4 regions of the Arthrobacter sp. SAFR-044 genome follow, and region 1 is predicted to be linked to each of the others. Evidence: riboswitches for the same ligand, from Rfam matches in the RefSeq annotation. Region 1 holds a riboswitch; each other region holds the start of a gene.

What was found. A riboswitch is a leader RNA that binds a small molecule or an ion and turns the genes downstream of it on or off. The one in region 1 is predicted to bind thiamine pyrophosphate.
Region 2: another riboswitch for thiamine pyrophosphate. It lies ahead of thiO (glycine oxidase ThiO); the one in region 1 lies ahead of ACR65J_RS05730 (ECF transporter S component).
Region 3: another riboswitch for thiamine pyrophosphate. It lies ahead of thiC (phosphomethylpyrimidine synthase ThiC); the one in region 1 lies ahead of ACR65J_RS05730 (ECF transporter S component).
Region 4: another riboswitch for thiamine pyrophosphate. It lies ahead of thiD (bifunctional hydroxymethylpyrimidine kinase/phosphomethylpyrimidine kinase); the one in region 1 lies ahead of ACR65J_RS05730 (ECF transporter S component).

Annotation. Positions count from the first base shown of each region.
Region 1 is NZ_JBPFDN010000003.1:143,092-147,382, forward strand. Features, by position in the region: gene ACR65J_RS05720 (iron-containing redox enzyme family protein) at 1-1,035, opposite strand, end outside; gene ACR65J_RS05725 (heme-degrading domain-containing protein) at 1,200-1,742, opposite strand; TPP riboswitch at 1,827-1,967, shown strand; gene ACR65J_RS05730 (ECF transporter S component) at 2,035-2,658, shown strand; gene ACR65J_RS05735 (ABC transporter ATP-binding protein) at 2,658-4,205, shown strand; gene ACR65J_RS05740 (energy-coupling factor transporter transmembrane component T family protein) at 4,202-4,291, shown strand, end outside.
Region 2 is NZ_JBPFDN010000002.1:106,364-110,654, reverse strand. Features, by position in the region: gene ACR65J_RS03215 (RNB domain-containing ribonuclease) at 1-656, opposite strand, end outside; gene thiE (thiamine phosphate synthase) at 696-1,442, opposite strand; TPP riboswitch at 1,470-1,588, shown strand; gene thiO (glycine oxidase ThiO) at 1,581-2,894, shown strand; gene thiS (sulfur carrier protein ThiS) at 2,891-3,127, shown strand; gene ACR65J_RS03195 (thiazole synthase) at 3,132-3,947, shown strand; gene ACR65J_RS03190 (hypothetical protein) at 4,022-4,291, opposite strand, start outside.
Region 3 is NZ_JBPFDN010000007.1:19,222-23,512, forward strand. Features, by position in the region: gene ACR65J_RS12175 (VOC family protein) at 1-566, opposite strand, end outside; gene ACR65J_RS12180 (amidohydrolase family protein) at 665-1,747, opposite strand; TPP riboswitch at 1,825-1,932, shown strand; gene thiC (phosphomethylpyrimidine synthase ThiC) at 1,928-3,754, shown strand; gene ACR65J_RS12190 (alpha/beta fold hydrolase) at 3,751-4,291, opposite strand, start outside.
Region 4 is NZ_JBPFDN010000004.1:60,887-65,177, forward strand. Features, by position in the region: gene ACR65J_RS07635 (Rne/Rng family ribonuclease) at 1-2,346, shown strand, start outside; TPP riboswitch at 2,488-2,585, shown strand; gene thiD (bifunctional hydroxymethylpyrimidine kinase/phosphomethylpyrimidine kinase) at 2,593-4,113, shown strand.

The sequences.
Region 1 (4,291 bases):
CGCCCGGAGCGATGTTTCCCCGGCTTCCCAGGAGGACATCAGGTGCGCGGAGAGGCGGCTGTCGATGGCCATGACGGCTGTGGCACCGAACAGGACGTCCGCAAGGAGGTTCGGCTCAGCCTCAACCAGGCCGCCGGCAAGGTCCCTCCCGGCAATCTGTTCGTGCACGGCGTCGGCCTCCACATGCTCATCAAAGTAGTGGGTGACGTCCGCGCCGAAACCGTGCCGGCGGAATCCGTTGCCGTAGAAACGGTTGGGCTGGGAGGAAGTCATTTCGTAGATTGCCAGATGGCCGGTGATGGCACCGCGGAGCCGCCGGTTCAGGCCGCACAGCGACATGAGGTTCACGGATGCGAGGGATACGGCGGGGACGGCATCGACGTAGGCGCCGTACCTGTCGTCCAGGCCCAGCCCGCGCATGGTCCGCGCGAACAAGGCGCTGTGCATCCGCTCGGGCCTGCCGCCGCCGTATTCGTCCGCCTGGATCTCCACGAGGGCCGCCTTGGCCCGGCCATGGAGCCGCGGGATGGCCCAGGTGTGCGGATCCGCTTCCTTCAGCTGGTAGATGGATTTGTGGATCAGGAACTCTTTCAGCTGCTCCAGGCTGGCCTTCTTGGCGACGTAGCGGGAAACGCTGGGGCCGGTGTCCGTGGCGGCGAGGCCGAAGAGGACGTCGGCAACGGCGTCGCTGGTCATGGCAACCCCGGCGGGCAGTTCGAAGTCTCCGGCGGCCTGGCACGCGGCGTCGCGGAGGGCTGCTTCGAAGGGTTCCTCAATCAAGCGCCGGACCCTGATCAGGGCCGGTTCCCATTCCCAGCCGTCGCTGGTACCGTGCAGCCCCGAGTAGTGCAGTTCGTAGAGGCAAAAGAGGGGCACCTGGATGTCTTCGTCGGCAATGATGTCATCGGTTGTGGCCACGCGGCCTGCCACCAGGCGGTACAGGCCGTCCAGCTCTGCCCCCGCCGTTTCAGGGTCCTTTGCCAGAGCCGCAAAGAGCGCGCTGCTGATGGGGCCTCTGGTGTCCGGGATTCTCATGGTGCTCCTTGGTTGCCGCGCCGTTTCCAGGAACGGAGGCAAAGGGCGCTTCCCTTCCCTGTCGTCGTCGTACCCCGGGGGACAACATAGTAAGCATGATTACTAATAAAAGCTAAGCAGCCCCGGCGGCCTGCTTGGCGCGTCCTCGGCGTGTTCCGCTGCGCCTAATCGCCCAGGGCCGACCCAAGGATGTCGCGCAGCGCTTCAACCACCAGGTCGTGGTCCTGCAGCTGCGGCAGCCCGGACACCGCAACGCCGGCCACCACACCAACGCCCGTCACGCAGATCGGAAACGCGCCCCCATGCGCGGCATAACGGGACTGGTCAAACCAGGCATTGTCCTCAATCCGGCCGCCACCAAGCCGGCCGCGCAGTCCCACCAAAAGGGAGGGCACCTCGTACCGGGCAGCGGCGCGCTGCTTGGCCCGGATCCAGTGCCCGTTGTCAGGGGTGGCGCCCGGCAGCGCGACATGGAACAGCACCTGGTCGCCCTTGGAAATGTCGATGGCGATGGGCAACGACCGCTCCTTTCCCAGTTCAACCAGGAGCAGGCCCAGGTTCAACGAGTCATCCAGCGAGAATCCGGGGAACTGGAGTTCGCGGACCTCTGCCTCGACGCGGGCAATCAGCGTCTCCAGCGAGCCCTCCGGCTGGGCGTCGATGGAATCAGGATCGTACCCGGTCACATCCGGCGGATTGGCGGTCATGACCCTCAATCTACCCCTGCCAGGTGTAAACTTGACCACGCCCAAAGCGGGCAAAATAAAGAGCATCACCCAACCAAAGCAACACTAAAACGACAGGGGAGCGCCGCCGTCGGGCATCCTGGCACACGCCGGGCACCGGAGGTGGGCGCTGAGAGTGCGGACAGCCGCAGACCCTCGAACCTGATCCGGTTAGTACCGGCGCAAGGGAGTCGAGTTCTCAAAGTGTCGCGGCTGCACGGCCACAGGCCGCCAGCCGGTCCACTTTCCCCTCCTGTTTCCCAGGAGGATCACAATGAGTACTGCAGCAATCAAGAAGACCACCAGTAAGTCCTGGCGCGTCGTGGACATCGTCGTCGCCGCGCTGGTGGCCATCGCCGGCGGAGTCATTTTCTGGGCCTGGGACCAGGGGGCCGCCGCCCTGTCGGCCCCCATGAACGCCGCCTACCCGCCGCTGACCGGACTGCTCGCCGGCGGCTGGATGATTCCCGGAGTGCTGGGAATGCTTATCATCCGCAAACCCGGGGCCGCCCTGTTCTGTGAGACCGTAGCCGCCACCGGGGAATTGCTCATGGGCTCCCAGTACGGCGCATCGGTCCTGTTCTCCGGTTTCATCCAGGGCCTGGGCGCGGAAATCATCTTCGCCATCTTCGTCTACCGGAAGTTCAACCTGCCCGTATCCCTGCTGGCCGGCGCTGCGGCCGGGTTCTTCTGCGGCCTGAACGACTCGTTTGCGCCGTGGGGCTGGAACATTGCCTACCCGGGCGCGGACAAGCTCGCCTACATTGTCCTCACCACCATTTCCGGCGCCATCCTGGCCGGCGCCCTGTCCTGGCTTGCCACCCGCGGCCTGGCGCGCACGGGCGTGCTGAGCTCCTTCGCCTCCCGGAAGGCTGCCACTGAGCCCGTCTTCTCCTGATGGCACCTTCCCAGGACGCTCCCGGCACGGTCCGGCCTGCCGCCATCACCGCCCGTGGCTGGGGCTGGCGGCATGCCGGAAGGACCCGGCCCGCCGTCCACGGCCTTGACCTGGACATCGCGCCCGGAGAGCGGGTGCTCCTGCTCGGCCCCTCCGGCGCCGGGAAGTCCACGCTGCTGCACGCGCTCGCCGGTGTCCTGGGGGACATCAACGACGACGGCGAGGCAGGCGATGCCGACGAGTCAGGTTCGCTGCTGGTGGACGGCGCCCCGCCCCGGGCCCGGCGCGGCCGGGCCGGGCTCATGCAGCAGGACCCGGAGACCCAGGTGGTCCTGTCTCGGGTGGGGGACGACGTCGCCTTCGGCGCCGAAAACCTCGCGGTGCCCCGCGAGGCCATCTGGCCCCGCGTGCACGAGGCGCTTGCCGACGTCGGACTGTCCCACCTCCCGCTGGACCACCCGACGTCGGCCCTGTCCGGCGGCCAAAAGCAGCGCCTGGCGCTGGCGGGAATCCTCGCGATGCGCCCCGGGCTGATCCTGCTGGACGAACCCACCGCCAACCTGGACCCGGATGGGGTGCTGGAGGTCCGCGACTCGGTGGCCCGCTCCCTGGACAAAACCGGGGCCACGCTGGTGGTGGTGGAGCACCGGGTGTCCGTCTGGAAGGACCTGGTGGACCGGATCGTGGTCCTGCAGCCGGGTTCCGCCGCCGATCCTGCAGTGCTCCTGGACGGGCCGCCGGACCGCGTACTCACTGAGGCGCGGACCATGCTCACCGCGGCGGGCGTCTGGGTACCCGGGTATGTACCGGCGACACGCGCCCGCGCCGCCGTCCCTGCTCCCGGTGCAGGCAGCCTCCTGCTGGCCGCAGAGCAACTGGGCGTTTCCCGCGAACGTCCCCGCCGCAAGGGCTTCCGGAAAATACCCCCGGTACCGGTCCAGGAGGGCGTAGCTGCGCAGGTCCGCGCCGGGCAGGCGCTGGCCATCACCGGAGCCAACGGCGCGGGCAAGTCCACCTTTGCGCTGACCCTCGCCGGCCTGCTCGAACCGGTGTCAGGAAAGGTCTCGGCAACGCTGGACCTCAGCCGCGGGGCAGGCATCGATCCCTACAAATGGAAGGCGGAGCAGCTGATTTCGCGTGTGGGCACGGTGTTCCAGGAGCCCGAGCACCAGTTCGTCACCGGGAACGTGCTCGACGAGCTGCTCTTTGGCCCCCGGCACCTGGGGCACGGCGAGGACCGGGTGGACGAGCTGCTGGAGCGGCTGCGGCTCACCCAACTGGTGGACGCCAACCCCTATACACTCTCGGGCGGGGAAAAGCGGCGGTTGTCCGTGGCCACCGTCCTTGCCGCCAGTCCCCAAGTGCTGATCCTGGACGAACCCACTTTCGGGCAGGATGCCAACACCTGGGCCGAACTGGCATCCTTCCTGTCCGAGCTCCTCGACGCCGGCACAGCAGTGGTTTCCGTAACCCATGATGCTGAATTCACCGAGGCGCTGGGCGGGGCGGAACTGCGGATGGCGGCGGCGGAAGCGGTGGCGCCATGAGGCAGGAACTCACCCTGAGCGGCAACCGCGCCCTCCTGGCCGGCGCCAACCCTTTGAGCAAGTTCGCCGCCGTCCTGCTCATCACG
Region 2 (4,291 bases), on a different contig from region 1:
TCCTGCTCAGGCATGTTCAGGCTTGCCCCCTCGCGCGCCCGTTCCAGCGCCACCCGCTTCAGTCCCACCTCCCGGAGCAGCCGCAGCACGGGAGAGGCGGTCCCGGCGTCGAGGTCGGCCTGGGCGCCTTTGTAGCTGAGCTTGTCGCGGCTGCGGACCCGCGCCCTCCGGACGCCCACGGACAGCACTGACGCGTCGCCGTCGAGCGTAAAGTCCCAGACGAAAGCCGAACACTCCTGGCCGGGCAGCAGGCTCCCCGCCCCCTCGCTGATCACCTCGGGGTGCAGCGGGATCCGGCCGTCCGGTGCGTAGAACGTCTGTCCGCGGCGGCGGGTTTCGGCGTCCAGGGGGCCGCTCGGTGCAACGAACGCCGGAACGTCGGCGATGGCGTACATGACCCGGTAGCCGAGCCCGTCCGGTTCAATGAATACTGCCTGGTCAAGGTCCGTGGAGGACGCCGGATCGATGGTCACGAATTCGACGGCGGTCAGGTCATAGGGGGGCAGCTGCAGCGCGGCTACCGCGGCCAGGGCGTCTTCCACCGCCTCAGCAGGGTACGGCCCCGGCAGTTCAAGTTCCGTCCGCAGCAGCCCCAACGCCTCTTCCAGGGCGTTCTTGTGGTCATGGACGTTGGGGGCCAACCGATGATGTGACACAAAAATCAGCGTAGCCCCAAGTCCCGCGATTAAGCAGGCTCAGGAGCCGGCGCCGTCCAGCGCGTCGAGGAGGGAGGCAGCCGCGGCAGCCGGGTCGGGTGCCTCGGTGATGGCACGGACCACCACGATCCTGCGGGCACCCGCCTCCGCCACCTTGTGGACGTTTCCGTGGTCGATGCCGCCGATCGCAAACCAGGGCACAGGGTCCGCTGCCTGCCGCGAGGCTTCGGCAGCGTATTTCACCAGCTCAGGGCCGACGGCGGTCCTGCCTGGCTTGGTGGGTGTGGCCCAGACAGGGCCGACGCAGAAGTAGTCCAGCCCGGAGGGGCCTGCCGTTGCCGCCAAGGCAGCGTCCACCTGGCCGGTGGTGTGGCTGGAGAGCCCAATGGCCGCGTTTCCGTTGACCAGTGTCCTCGCTGCAGCCAGCGGAAGGTCCTTCTGGCCGACATGGAACACCGGCGCCCCGGACAGCACGGCGATGTCCGCACGGTCATTGACGGCCCACAGTTTCCCATGCCGCACCGCGGCCTCCTTCAGCACCGCCAGCAGCTCCAGTTCCTCTGCAGCCTCGATGGCCTTGTCGCGGAGCTGGATGATGTCCACGCCGCCGGCAAATGCGGCGTCCACGAACCCGGCAAAGTCGCCGCGGGCACGCCGCGCGTCGGTGCAGAGGTACAGGCGGGCCGCCTTGAGGGCGTCGCTGTGACCGGCATTGGCAACTTCGGCACTAACAGCCGTGGCTGGAGCGGGGGAGCCGGCGGACAAGGATGAGGTGGACACATTCATGCCTGCAAGCCTAGTTCCTCTAAACTGGGCTGGTACTGCGGGAGCCCGCGGCAGCTGTCACAAAGCGCCGGGCTGAGAGGGCGTCAGAGCCGACCGCTTGACCTGATCCGGTTAATGCCGGCGTAGGGAAGGAACCACATGCGCACCCCTATCGACCATCGCCCCGGGTCCGCCGGGGCCGCCCGTGCCACGGTGCGTGCCGACGTCGCCGTCATCGGCGGTGGAGTGATCGGACACGGAATCGCCTATGAGGCGCAGCGCTCCGGCCGCTCCGTTGCCCTGATCGATGACGCTCCCGGGAACGGCGCCAGCTGGGCCGCCGCCGGCATGCTTGCCCCCGTCAGCGAGTTGCACTACCAGGAGGAGGACCTCCTGGAACTGATGCTTGAGGCATCGTCGCGGTGGCCGGGTTTCGCCGCCGGCATCGCCGGCGCAACGGAAACGGATTGCGGATACCTGACGACGCCGACCCTCGCCGTGGGTGCCGACGCCGCGGACCGGCGCACATTGATGGACCTTCGCACGGTACAGCAGGCCAACGGCCTGGCGGTGGAGCCCCTGACAGTCCGGGAAGCCCGCAAGCGTGAGCCGCTCCTTAGCCCCGCCATCGCCTGTGCCTTGGATACGCCGGCCGACCACCAGGTGGATCCCCGGCGCCTGGTGGCAGCCCTGCGGCTGGCCCTCGCCCGCGCGGCGCTTAATACCCCCGACCTGGCCGTCGCCGGGGCGGTGGAGGGGTATGCAGTACCGGACCGGGCCACGGGCCTGCTGTGGGAGGGCGGAACAGTTGCCGGCGCAAGCCTCGCCGGCGGCGGCACCGTCCTGGCAACGGAAACCATCGTGGCCAACGGCCTGCAGGCAGGGACCCTTGGCGGCCTGCCGGCCGGCCTCGACCTGCCCCTTCGCCCAGTGCACGGGGACATCCTCCGCCTCGCCGTTCCACGGCACCTCCAGCCCCTGGTGACCTCCACGGTGCGCGGCCTGGTGCACGGCGTCCCCGTGTACATCGTCCCCCGGCAGGACGGGACGGTGGTGATCGGAGCCACCCAGCGGGAGGACGCCCTCTCCGATGCCGTCAGCGCCGGGGGTGTGTACCAGCTCCTCCGCGACGCGCAGGCGCTGGTGCCCGCCGTCGCTGAACTGGAACTCCTGGAATGCACCGCCCGTGCCCGCCCGGGAACGCCTGACAACGCCCCGCTGCTGGGCCGCGTGCCGGTGAACCAGACTTCACCAGGCGAAGGGTCCGCTGCAACCGGGCCCGGGCACGTGCCGGGGCTCATCATCGCCACCGGATTCTTCCGGCACGGGGTGCTGCTCACCCCCGCTGCCGCAGCCATCTGCACCGCCCTGCTGGACGGGAAAGCCGATCCCCGGTGGGCGCCCTTCCGCCCGGAGCGGTTCTCCAGCCCGGCGGCGGCCAACCAACGCACCCACATCAAGGAGACAGCGTGAACATCACCCTGAACGGAAACACCCAAACGGTGGCCGACGGCGCCTCCATCACCACGCTCGTCACCCAGGTCACCGGACGCCCGCTGGGGCCCAATGGCCACGCGACGGACGGCGGGAAACTGGGCGTCGCCGTCGCGCATAATGCCCAGGTGGTGCCGCGCAGCCAATGGTTCGCCACGGCGCTCGCCGAGGGCGACGACATCGAACTCGTCACGGCAGTACAGGGAGGCTGACACCATGACCGAAACCAGCACCATCAACCCCGCCGGGAATTCCGGCGCCGCCGACGCCCTGGTGATTGACGGCGTCGCCCTCGGATCCCGGCTCATCATGGGCACGGGCGGGGCGCCGAGCCTGGGCGGCCTGGGCACTGCGCTCCTCGCGTCCGGCACCGCCCTGACCACCGTTGCCATGCGCCGCTACTCCACCGCGGAAACCGGTTCGCTGTTCCAGCTGCTGGTGGACCACGGAATCCGTGTGCTGCCCAACACCGCCGGCTGCTTCACTGCCAGGGACGCGGTCCTCACGGCGGAACTTGCCCGGGAGGCGCTGGAGACCGACTGGGTGAAACTGGAGGTCATCGCGGACGAACAGACCCTTTTGCCGGACGCCGTGGAGCTGGTGGAGGCCACGGAGCAGCTGGTCAACCGCGGATTCAAGGTCTTCGCCTACACCAATGACGATCCCGTGCTTGCGCTGCGGCTGGAGAACCTCGGCGCCACAGCGGTCATGCCGCTCGGCGCCCCGATTGGTACCGGACTGGGAATCCTGAATCCGCACAACATCGAGCTCATCGTGTCCCGCGCTTCTGTGCCGGTGGTTTTGGACGCGGGCATCGGTACGGCCTCGGACGCTGCCCTGGCCATGGAGCTGGGCTGCGACGCCGTCCTGCTGGCCACGGCGGTGACGCGGGCCCAGAACCCGGCGCTCATGGGCGAAGCGTTCAAACACGCAGTAATCGCCGGCAGGATGGCCAGGGCTGCAGGGCGCATCCCGCGCCGGGAGCATGCACTTGCGTCGTCGGCGATGGAGGGCCGGGCGGAGTTCCTCTGACCCAGGTGATACACGTGTGGCCACCGCCCTGATGGGTGGTGGCCACACGTGTATGGCAGCTGGCAGTCGGTTCGTCAGCGGCGCAGAATGACGGTCAGCCGCTCCGTGTCGCGGCGCGCCCGGGTGCGGCCCAGGTAGACGACGGCGGCGATGGCTGCGGCGACGCCGAGCACCGTGGGCAGGACCCACGGAAGCCAGGTGGTCCCCGGCAGGTAGCCGAAGCCTGCCGCCATCAGGATGATCCACGCCAGCGCCGCAACAACCACGCCGACGCCGGCGGGCAATGCCGCGCCATACTTGGCATGCCGCTTGTCATTGGCCCAGACGACGAAGCCGGCGGCGAT
Region 3 (4,291 bases), on a different contig from region 1:
TGCACGTCGCCAACCTGGAGGTGGACGTGGCCCACGCCGGCCGCCGTCTGCCGCTGGCCTTCCAGGGACTCCTCGGTGAGGTACTGCTCAAGGTAGCGCTGCGGCGGGAGCGCCAGGCTGTCCATGACCACGTCGGTCCCATTCCAGGACCAGTTGCTGCGGGGGCGGTCCCAGTACAGCTCGATGCCGTTGCCCTCGGGGTCGGTGAAGTAGAAGGCTTCGCTCACCAGGTGGTCGGCGCTGCCCGTGAAGGCCCGGGGCTCGTACTGGGCAGCAGTGGCGACGGTGGCGGCCAGGGAGGCCTGGTCCTCAAAGAGCAGCGCGGTGTGGAACAGGCCCGCTTCTCCCCTGCCGGGAAGGTGCAGCCCGGGGGCCGGGGCAAGGTGGACCAACGGCCTGCCGAGCCTGCCGAGGTAGAGCCCGCCGTCCTGCTCGGCCACCACCTCGAGGCCCAGCGCACGCTGGTAGTAGTCGGTCATGACCTTCATGTCGCCCACCTTGAGCATCACGGTGCCCATGGCGAGTTCGGCAGGAAGAAGATCCTGGCTGCTGGCTGATGCGGTCATTGAAGGCTCCTTGCATTGGCGGCCGTCCCATTGGCGGCCTGTCACCTATTAAAATTACTTGAAGGTTCAATTTATTCCAAGTCCCCGCGAACCGTTCGTCAGCGAATGATCCGCCCGCCCAGCACCACGTGCTCCAGCGCCGCAATGGTCTTCGGCACTGCCCGCGGGTCTTCCCGGCATACCACGACGTCGGCGCGCGCCCCCTCCTCCAGTCCGTCCGCTCCCAGCCACGCGCGGGCTGCCCAGCAGGCGGCATCCAGGGCCGACTCCATGGGCAGGCCCGCGCTGTGCAGGGCGAGGATTTCGTCTGCGATCCTGCCATGCGGGATCACGCTGCCGGCGTCGGTGCCGGCGAAGATGCGCACACCCGCGGCGTGTGCTTCCGCCACCCGTTCCAGCCTGCGTTCCCACAGGGCCCGCATGTGGGCGGCATAGCGCGGGAACTTGGGGTCGGCCTGCGCTGCAATGTCGGGGAAGGTGGCGATGTTGACGAGGGTGGGCACGATCGGAACCCCTTGTTCGGCGAACCGGGGCAGGTGGCGGGGCAGGAGCCCCGTGGCATGCTCGACGCAGTCAATGCCGGCGTCCAGCACCTGGTCCAGGGTGTCTTCGGCGAAGCAGTGCGCCGTCACCCGGGCACCTTCGTCATGGGCCGCCTGGACAGCGTCACGTACGACGGCGGCAGGAAACGACGGCGCCAGGTCACCGGCGCTTCGGTCAATCCAGTCCCCCACCAGCTTGACCCAGCCGTCGCCGGCGCGCGCCTGCTTGCGGACGGCCTCCACGAGGCCCTCCGGCTCCACCTCCTCTGCGAAGCCCCGCAGGTAACGCCGCGTCCGGGCGATATGGCGCCCGGCCCGGATCAACACCGGAAAGTCCCTGCCGCCCTGCATCCAGCGGGTATCTGCCGGCGAACCGGCATCGCGGACCAGCAGGGTTCCGGCGTTGAGGTCCGCCAGTGCCTGGTCCCTGGCGGCTGGAGGTTCGACAGGGCCTGCGGGGCCCAGCCCGATGTGGCAATGGGCGTCCGCGAAGCCCGGCAGCACCCAGCCGTCGAGCACCCGGTTGGGGGGAGCGGCCGGCTTGTTGAACGTGAGCCTGCCGTCAACGGACCAGAGCCCGCGCCGTACCCGGTCCGGTGCGGCCAGGACGGGGCCGCGGAAGTGGATGATGCCTGTCATAGGGCTCCTTTCGATGCCCGGTCAGGCTAGCACCGCGTTTATGACAAGGCCGCTCCAGGAGCCTGTGGTAGCTTCGTTCCTGACCACACGGGTGCCCTTGCAGGGGCTGAGATCGGGCTGACGCGGCCTGCGACCGTTGAACCTGTCCGGGTAATGCCGGCGAAGGAAGTGAGTATTCCCTTGAGTACGCAAAACACCCAGTTGAACCCTGCCCTCCTGCCGTCCGCCGGGGAGCCGGGCGGCCCGTCCGAACCGCAGGTGACCCAATCCCTGAAGTCCCATTCGCTCGCCTACCTCGCGGACGAAACATCCGGAATCCGGGTACCTGTGACGGAAATTGCCCTTGAATCGTCCCCCAACGGCCAGCCAAACGCCCCCTTCCGGACCTACCGGACCGCGGGCCCCGGCAGCGACCCCGTCCGCGGCCTGCAGCCTTTCCGGGCGCGGTGGATCGCGGAGCGGGAAGACACCGAGGCCTACGGCGGCAGGGAGCGCAACCTGCTCGACGACGGCCGCTCAGCCGTGCGCCGCGGCGCCGCCTCCGCGGAGTGGAAGGGCGGGCAGCCGGTGCCCCGCCGCGCCGTCGACGGCCGGACGGTGACGCAGATGCACTATGCCCGCCAGGGAATCATTACGCAGGAAATGCGCTTCGTGGCGCTGCGCGAAAACTGCGACGTAGAACTGGTCCGCAGCGAGGTGGCGGCCGGCAGGGCCATCATCCCGAACAACATCAACCACCCCGAATCCGAGCCGATGATCATCGGCAAGGCCTTCCTGGTAAAAATCAACGCGAACATCGGCAACTCTGCCGTGACGAGCTCCATCGCGGAGGAGGTGGACAAGCTGCAGTGGGCCACGCAGTGGGGCGCCGACACCGTCATGGACCTGTCCACCGGCGACGACATCCACACCACACGGGAGTGGATCATCCGCAACTCCCCCGTCCCCATCGGGACCGTGCCCATTTACCAGGCCCTGGAAAAGGTCAACGGCGAGGCCAACGCCCTTACCTGGGAAATCTTCCGGGACACCGTTATTGAACAGTGCGAGCAGGGCGTGGACTATATGACCATCCACGCGGGCGTGCTGCTCCGATATGTCCCGCTCACCGCCAACCGGGTGACCGGCATTGTCTCGCGCGGCGGCTCCATCATGGCGGGCTGGTGCCTGGCCCACCACCAGGAGAACTTCCTGTACACGCACTTCGATGAGCTGTGTGAAATCTTCGCCAATTACGACGTCGCCTTCTCCCTGGGTGACGGCCTCCGCCCCGGCTCCACCGCGGACGCCAACGACGCCGCCCAGTTCGCGGAGCTGGACACGCTCGCCGAGCTGACGCAGCGTGCCTGGGAGTACGACGTGCAGGTGATGGTGGAGGGCCCCGGCCACGTTCCGTTCCACCTGGTCCGCGAGAACGTTGAACGGCAGCAGGAGCTGTGCAAGGGTGCGCCGTTCTACACCCTGGGCCCGTTGGTGACCGATATCGCCCCCGGCTATGACCACATCACCTCGGCAATCGGGGCAACGGAAATCGCCCGCTACGGCACCGCCATGCTCTGCTACGTCACCCCCAAGGAACACCTGGGCCTGCCCAACAAGGACGACGTGAAGACCGGCGTGATCACCTACAAGATCGCCGCGCACGCCGCCGACCTCGCCAAGGGCCACCCGGGGGCGCACGAACGCGATGACGCCCTGTCCAAGGCGCGGTTCGAATTCCGCTGGCGGGACCAGTTCGCGCTGTCCCTGGACCCGGTGACGGCTGAGGCGTTCCACGACGAAACCCTTCCCGCAGAACCGGCCAAGACGGCGCACTTCTGCTCCATGTGCGGGCCGAAGTTCTGCTCCATGCGGATCAGCCAGGACATCCGGGATGAGTACGGGTCCGCGGAGGCGCAGGCAGCGCTGGCCGGGGTGGCATCGGGGATGCGGGAAAAGAGCGAGGAGTTCCTGGCGGCCGGCGGCAGGGTATACCTGCCGGAGCTGCGGGTTCCCGCGGAAGGCTAGGACGCCCGGGCGGACTGGCTCCGGCTGACCCCGCTGATGAACTGCCGGATGGCACGGTCCCCGTCCGGCGAGTCATGGGGCCGGTGCCCGCCCGCGGCAACGCGGTGCAGGGCGCCGGTCTCCCGGAGGTATCCGGCAATTTCCTCGTACAGCGGTTCCCACCCGCCGGTGAGGACCAGCGTGGGAACCCCCGGGACGATGTGCAGGGGAGCTTCCCAGGACGGTGCCTGGAGGCGCAGCCTGCGGGCAGACCGCTTCTCCTCCGTGGTGGCCGGCTGCTGGAGGTCGGTTGCATAGACACGCCGGACGAACTCGCGCTGGAAGTCGTCGTCGCTGAGCTGGTGGCGGACATCGAAGAGGGGCTGCATCAGGCTGATGTGCGCCGCCGTGGCTGGCAGCTCCGCCGTCAGGGAGAGGCAGGCAGGTTCCACGAGCGTCAACGAAAAGACCAGGTCCGGACGTTCGACGGCGGCCATCATGGCCGCGACGGCCCCTTGGGAGTGTGCCACCACGTGTCCCCCGGCAGCGCCTCGTCCG
Region 4 (4,291 bases), on a different contig from region 1:
AACACGGTGACCAGGGTCCGTGCGCCGCGCGCCGTCACTGAAGCACCCGTGAGCAACCGCGTGACCAGCGTTAAGGGTTCCACCCGCCTGGAGGCAAAGAAGCAGCGCCGCCGCGAATCCCGCGATACCGGCCGCCGCCGCACCGTCATTACCGAGGCTGAGTTCCTGGCGCGCCGTGAGTCCGTCGACCGGCAGATGATCGTCCGCCAGCGGGACGACAGAATCCAGATCGCCGTCCTCGAGGACGGCGTCCTGGCCGAGCACTTCGTGTCCAAGACCCAGCAGGATTCGCTGATCGGCAACGTGTACCTGGGCAAGGTCCAGAACGTGCTGCCGTCCATGGAAGCCGCGTTCGTTGACATCGGGCGCGGCCGCAACGCCGTCCTGTACGCCGGCGAGGTCAACTGGGAAGCGGTCAACCTCGAGGGGAAGCAGCGCCGCATCGAAAACGCGCTGAAATCCGGTGACACCGTCCTGGTCCAGGTGACCAAGGACCCCGTGGGCCACAAGGGCGCCCGCCTCACCAGCCAGATCTCGCTGCCCGGCCGTTACCTGGTGTACGTCCCCGGCGGTTCCATGACCGGCATCTCCCGCAAGCTGCCCGACGTCGAACGCAACCGGCTCAAGCGCATCCTCAAGGACCGCCTGCCCGAGCACGCCGGCGTTATCGTCCGCACCGCTGCGGAGGGCGCTTCCGAGGAAGAGCTGACGCACGACATCAACCGGCTCCGCGCCCAATGGGAGGGCATCGAAAGCCAGTCCGCGTCCACCAAGATCCTGGCTCCCGAGCTGCTCTACGGTGAACCCGATCTCACCATCAAGGTGGTCCGCGACGTCTTCAACGAGGACTTCTCCAAGCTCATCGTGTCCGGCGAGGAAGCCTGGGACACCATCGAAGCCTACGTCACCTACGTGGCACCGGACCTTGTGGGCCGCCTTGAGAAGTGGACCAAGGACCAGGACATCTTCTCCGCGTGGCGCATCGACGAGCAGATCCACAAGGCCCTTGAGCGGAAGGTCTTCCTCCCCTCCGGCGGTTCGCTGGTGATCGACCGTACCGAGGCGATGACCGTAGTGGACGTCAACACGGGCAAGTTCACCGGCAGCGGCGGCAACCTCGAGGAAACCGTCACCAAGAACAACCTCGAAGCCGCCGAGGAAGTGGTGCGCCAGCTGAGGCTGCGCGATATTGGCGGGATCATCGTGATCGACTTCATCGACATGGTGCTCGAATCCAACCGCGACCTGGTCCTGCGCCGCCTGGTGGAGTGCCTGGGCCGTGACCGGACCAAGCACCAGGTTGCCGAAGTGACCTCACTGGGCCTGGTCCAGATGACCCGCAAGCGCATGGGAACCGGCCTGCTGGAAGTATTCGGCGAGCAGTGCGAGGCCTGCGCCGGACGCGGCGTGGTGACCCACGACGATCCCGTGGAGCACCGCCGCGCCAATATCGTGGCCGCCGAGCACCACGTTCAGCGCGCCGACACCCGGCCCGAACCCCGCGCGGAAGCCCGTCCGGAAGGGCAGCGGAACGACAATGCCCAGCCCGGCGTCAGGTCCGAACGCAAGCGGCGGCGGGGACGCGGCGGGCAGCAGCCCGAAGCTGCCCCGGCACCTGCCGTCCACGTCCACACCGTCCAGCCGGACCCCGCCGACGCCGAGCGGCACGCCAAGGCAGAGGCCACCAGGCTTGCACTGGCGAACATCGCCGCCGCCGCCCATGCAGCCCACCTGCATGACGATGAAGTGGCAGCGGCCCGGCAGGTGCCTTCCGTGGAGCCTGCGCCGGCACCCGTTGAAGAGGAGCACGACGCCGATGCCCCGGCACGTCCCGCAGCTGTCCTGACGTTCGGGGGCGAGGAAGTCCCGCTTCCGTTCGTGGAGCACGCCGGGGAACAGCATCCCAAGCCTGCCCTGACCCTGGACCGGCTCGCCGAAGCGTTTGCCCACCTCGGTCAGCCCGCTTCTCCGGTGGAGAACGCGCCTGCCAAGACGGCAGAAGCGGTGCAGGCAGCGGAACCGGTCGCCCCGGAACGGCAGCCTGACGGCGGGGAAGCGGAAGCCCGTGCCGCCGTCGCAGCTGAAGCTCCGGCCGAAAAGGACTACTCGGACCACACGCTGGAGCAGTCCCGGCAACGCCGGCCGCGGCGCCACCGCGGCGCCAGCCGTGCCCAGGGAGCCGCCAACGAGACCGCCGTCCAGCACCACGAGAACGTCCAGGCGGCAGGCACCGGGCACTCGCACGCAGCCAAGGCCCCCGAGCCGGCGAAGAACCAGCCGGAACCGGGCAAGGCGGCCGAGGAACCCATCATCCTCGGCGTGGGCGTGCCCGCCTCGGAGCTCTAGACCAGGCAGGCTAACCAGCAGTCCCCGCTTTGTGGACAGTTCCCCCGAGAATTCGAGGGGGAACTGTCCACAGGGCGGGGACTTTCCACATGCCCGGGCGGTGTCATCCTTTCCGCCGGACGCGGCCTACGGGCTAGGGTGGAAACCGACACGGGGTGCCGCGCAGAAGGCCGGCTGAGATCCAGACCCGTTGAACCTGTCCGGCTAGTACCGGCGAAGGGATGTCTCTTGTCTTCGACCCTTTCCATGCCCCTGTCAGTTGCCCCCGAGGTGCCCGCCACGTTGCCGGCAGGCCGGGACGTCCCGCGCGTCCTCTCCATTGCGGGCTCCGACCCCTCAGGGGGCGCAGGTATCCAGGCCGACCTTAAAAGCATTGCCGCCCACGGCGGATACGGCATGGCTGCCATCACCGCCCTGACGGCACAGAACACCCGAGGTGTGCAGTCCGTCCATGTTCCTCCCGCCGCCTTCCTGGCTGAGCAGCTGGATGCGGTCAGCGACGATATTTCCATCGACGCCGTCAAGATCGGCATGCTGGGGGACGAAGCGGTGATCCGCACTGTCCGCGGGTGGCTGGCCAAGGTGCGTCCCGCCGTCGTGGTCCTCGACCCGGTGATGGTGGCCACCAGCGGAGACCGGCTGCTGAAGGAATCCGCGGAGGCTGCCCTCCGGGAACTGCTCCCGCTGGCCCACCTCATCACCCCTAACCTCCCGGAGCTTGCCATGCTGGTGGGCGGGGAGCCTGCGCAGAGCTGGGCTGCCGCGCTGGACCAGGGGAGGCGCCTTGCGGGTGCCACCGGGGCCACCGTGCTGGTTAAGGGCGGCCACCTTGCAGGTGCCGACTGCCCGGATGCGCTGGTGAACACGGCCGGCCTCCTGTCGCAGGAAGTGGTGGAGGTGCAGGGCAAGCGCATCTCAACCCGCAATAGCCACGGCACCGGCTGCTCCCTGTCCTCCGCCATGGCCACGGTCCAGGCCCGCCTGGGTGACTGGGAGGCATCGCTCCGGACGGTCAAGCCATGGCTGGCCGGCGCCCTTGAAAACTCGGAACAGCTTGAGGTGGGCCAGGGAAACGGCCCGGTGCACCATTTCCACCATGTGCGGCCGGCACTGGCCGAGGGCGGCTTCGCTGCACGGCTGTGGGCGGAAGCCCAGCAGGACCTCGAGGACATCTACGCCTTGGATTTCATCCACGGGCTGGCCTCCGGCGACCTTGCCGAGAAGGACTTCGCTTACTACCTGGCGCAGGATGCCCTTTACCTGAACGGCTACTCCCGGGTCCTTGCCCGGGCGAGTGCCCTGGCCCCCTCCGAGGCCGAGCAGCTGTTCTGGGCCGGATCCTCGCAGCAGTGCCTCGAAGTGGAGTCGGAACTGCACCGCTCCTGGCTCAGCACCCGCCCCGCCCAGGGCGGACTTGGCCCGGTCACCAAGGCCTACGTGGATCACCTCACTGCAGCGTCGGCGTCGGGCAGCTACGCAGTCCTGGCCGCTGCAGTCCTGCCCTGTTTCTGGCTCTACGCGGAGGTCGGTGAAAAGCTGCACGCCCAGTTCCTTGCCTCGGGGGAGCCGGACGGCCACGCCTACGCAGCCTGGCTCCGGACCTACGCCGACGAGGGCTTCGCCGCAGCCACCCGCCGGGCCATCGCCATCGTGGATGCAGCAGGCCTGAAGGCCTCCGACCATGAGAGGGCGGCCATGGTGACCGCGTTCAAGCAGTCCTGCCGGCTGGAAGTGGAATTCTTCGACGCGCCGAGGCTGCATTCCTGACCCGTGCCGGCGGCGCCGCCGGTATCATTGAGGAGCACGGTTGCGGTGCTGCCTGTTGGGTGTGGTTACTACCACAGCCGGGCCGCCGGAACCAGCCTCATTTGCGGCCGTAGATGGATTTAGCGTATTCTGGATCTTCGGTGCTTACGCCAACACTTGGGTTATGACCCCACGGCGT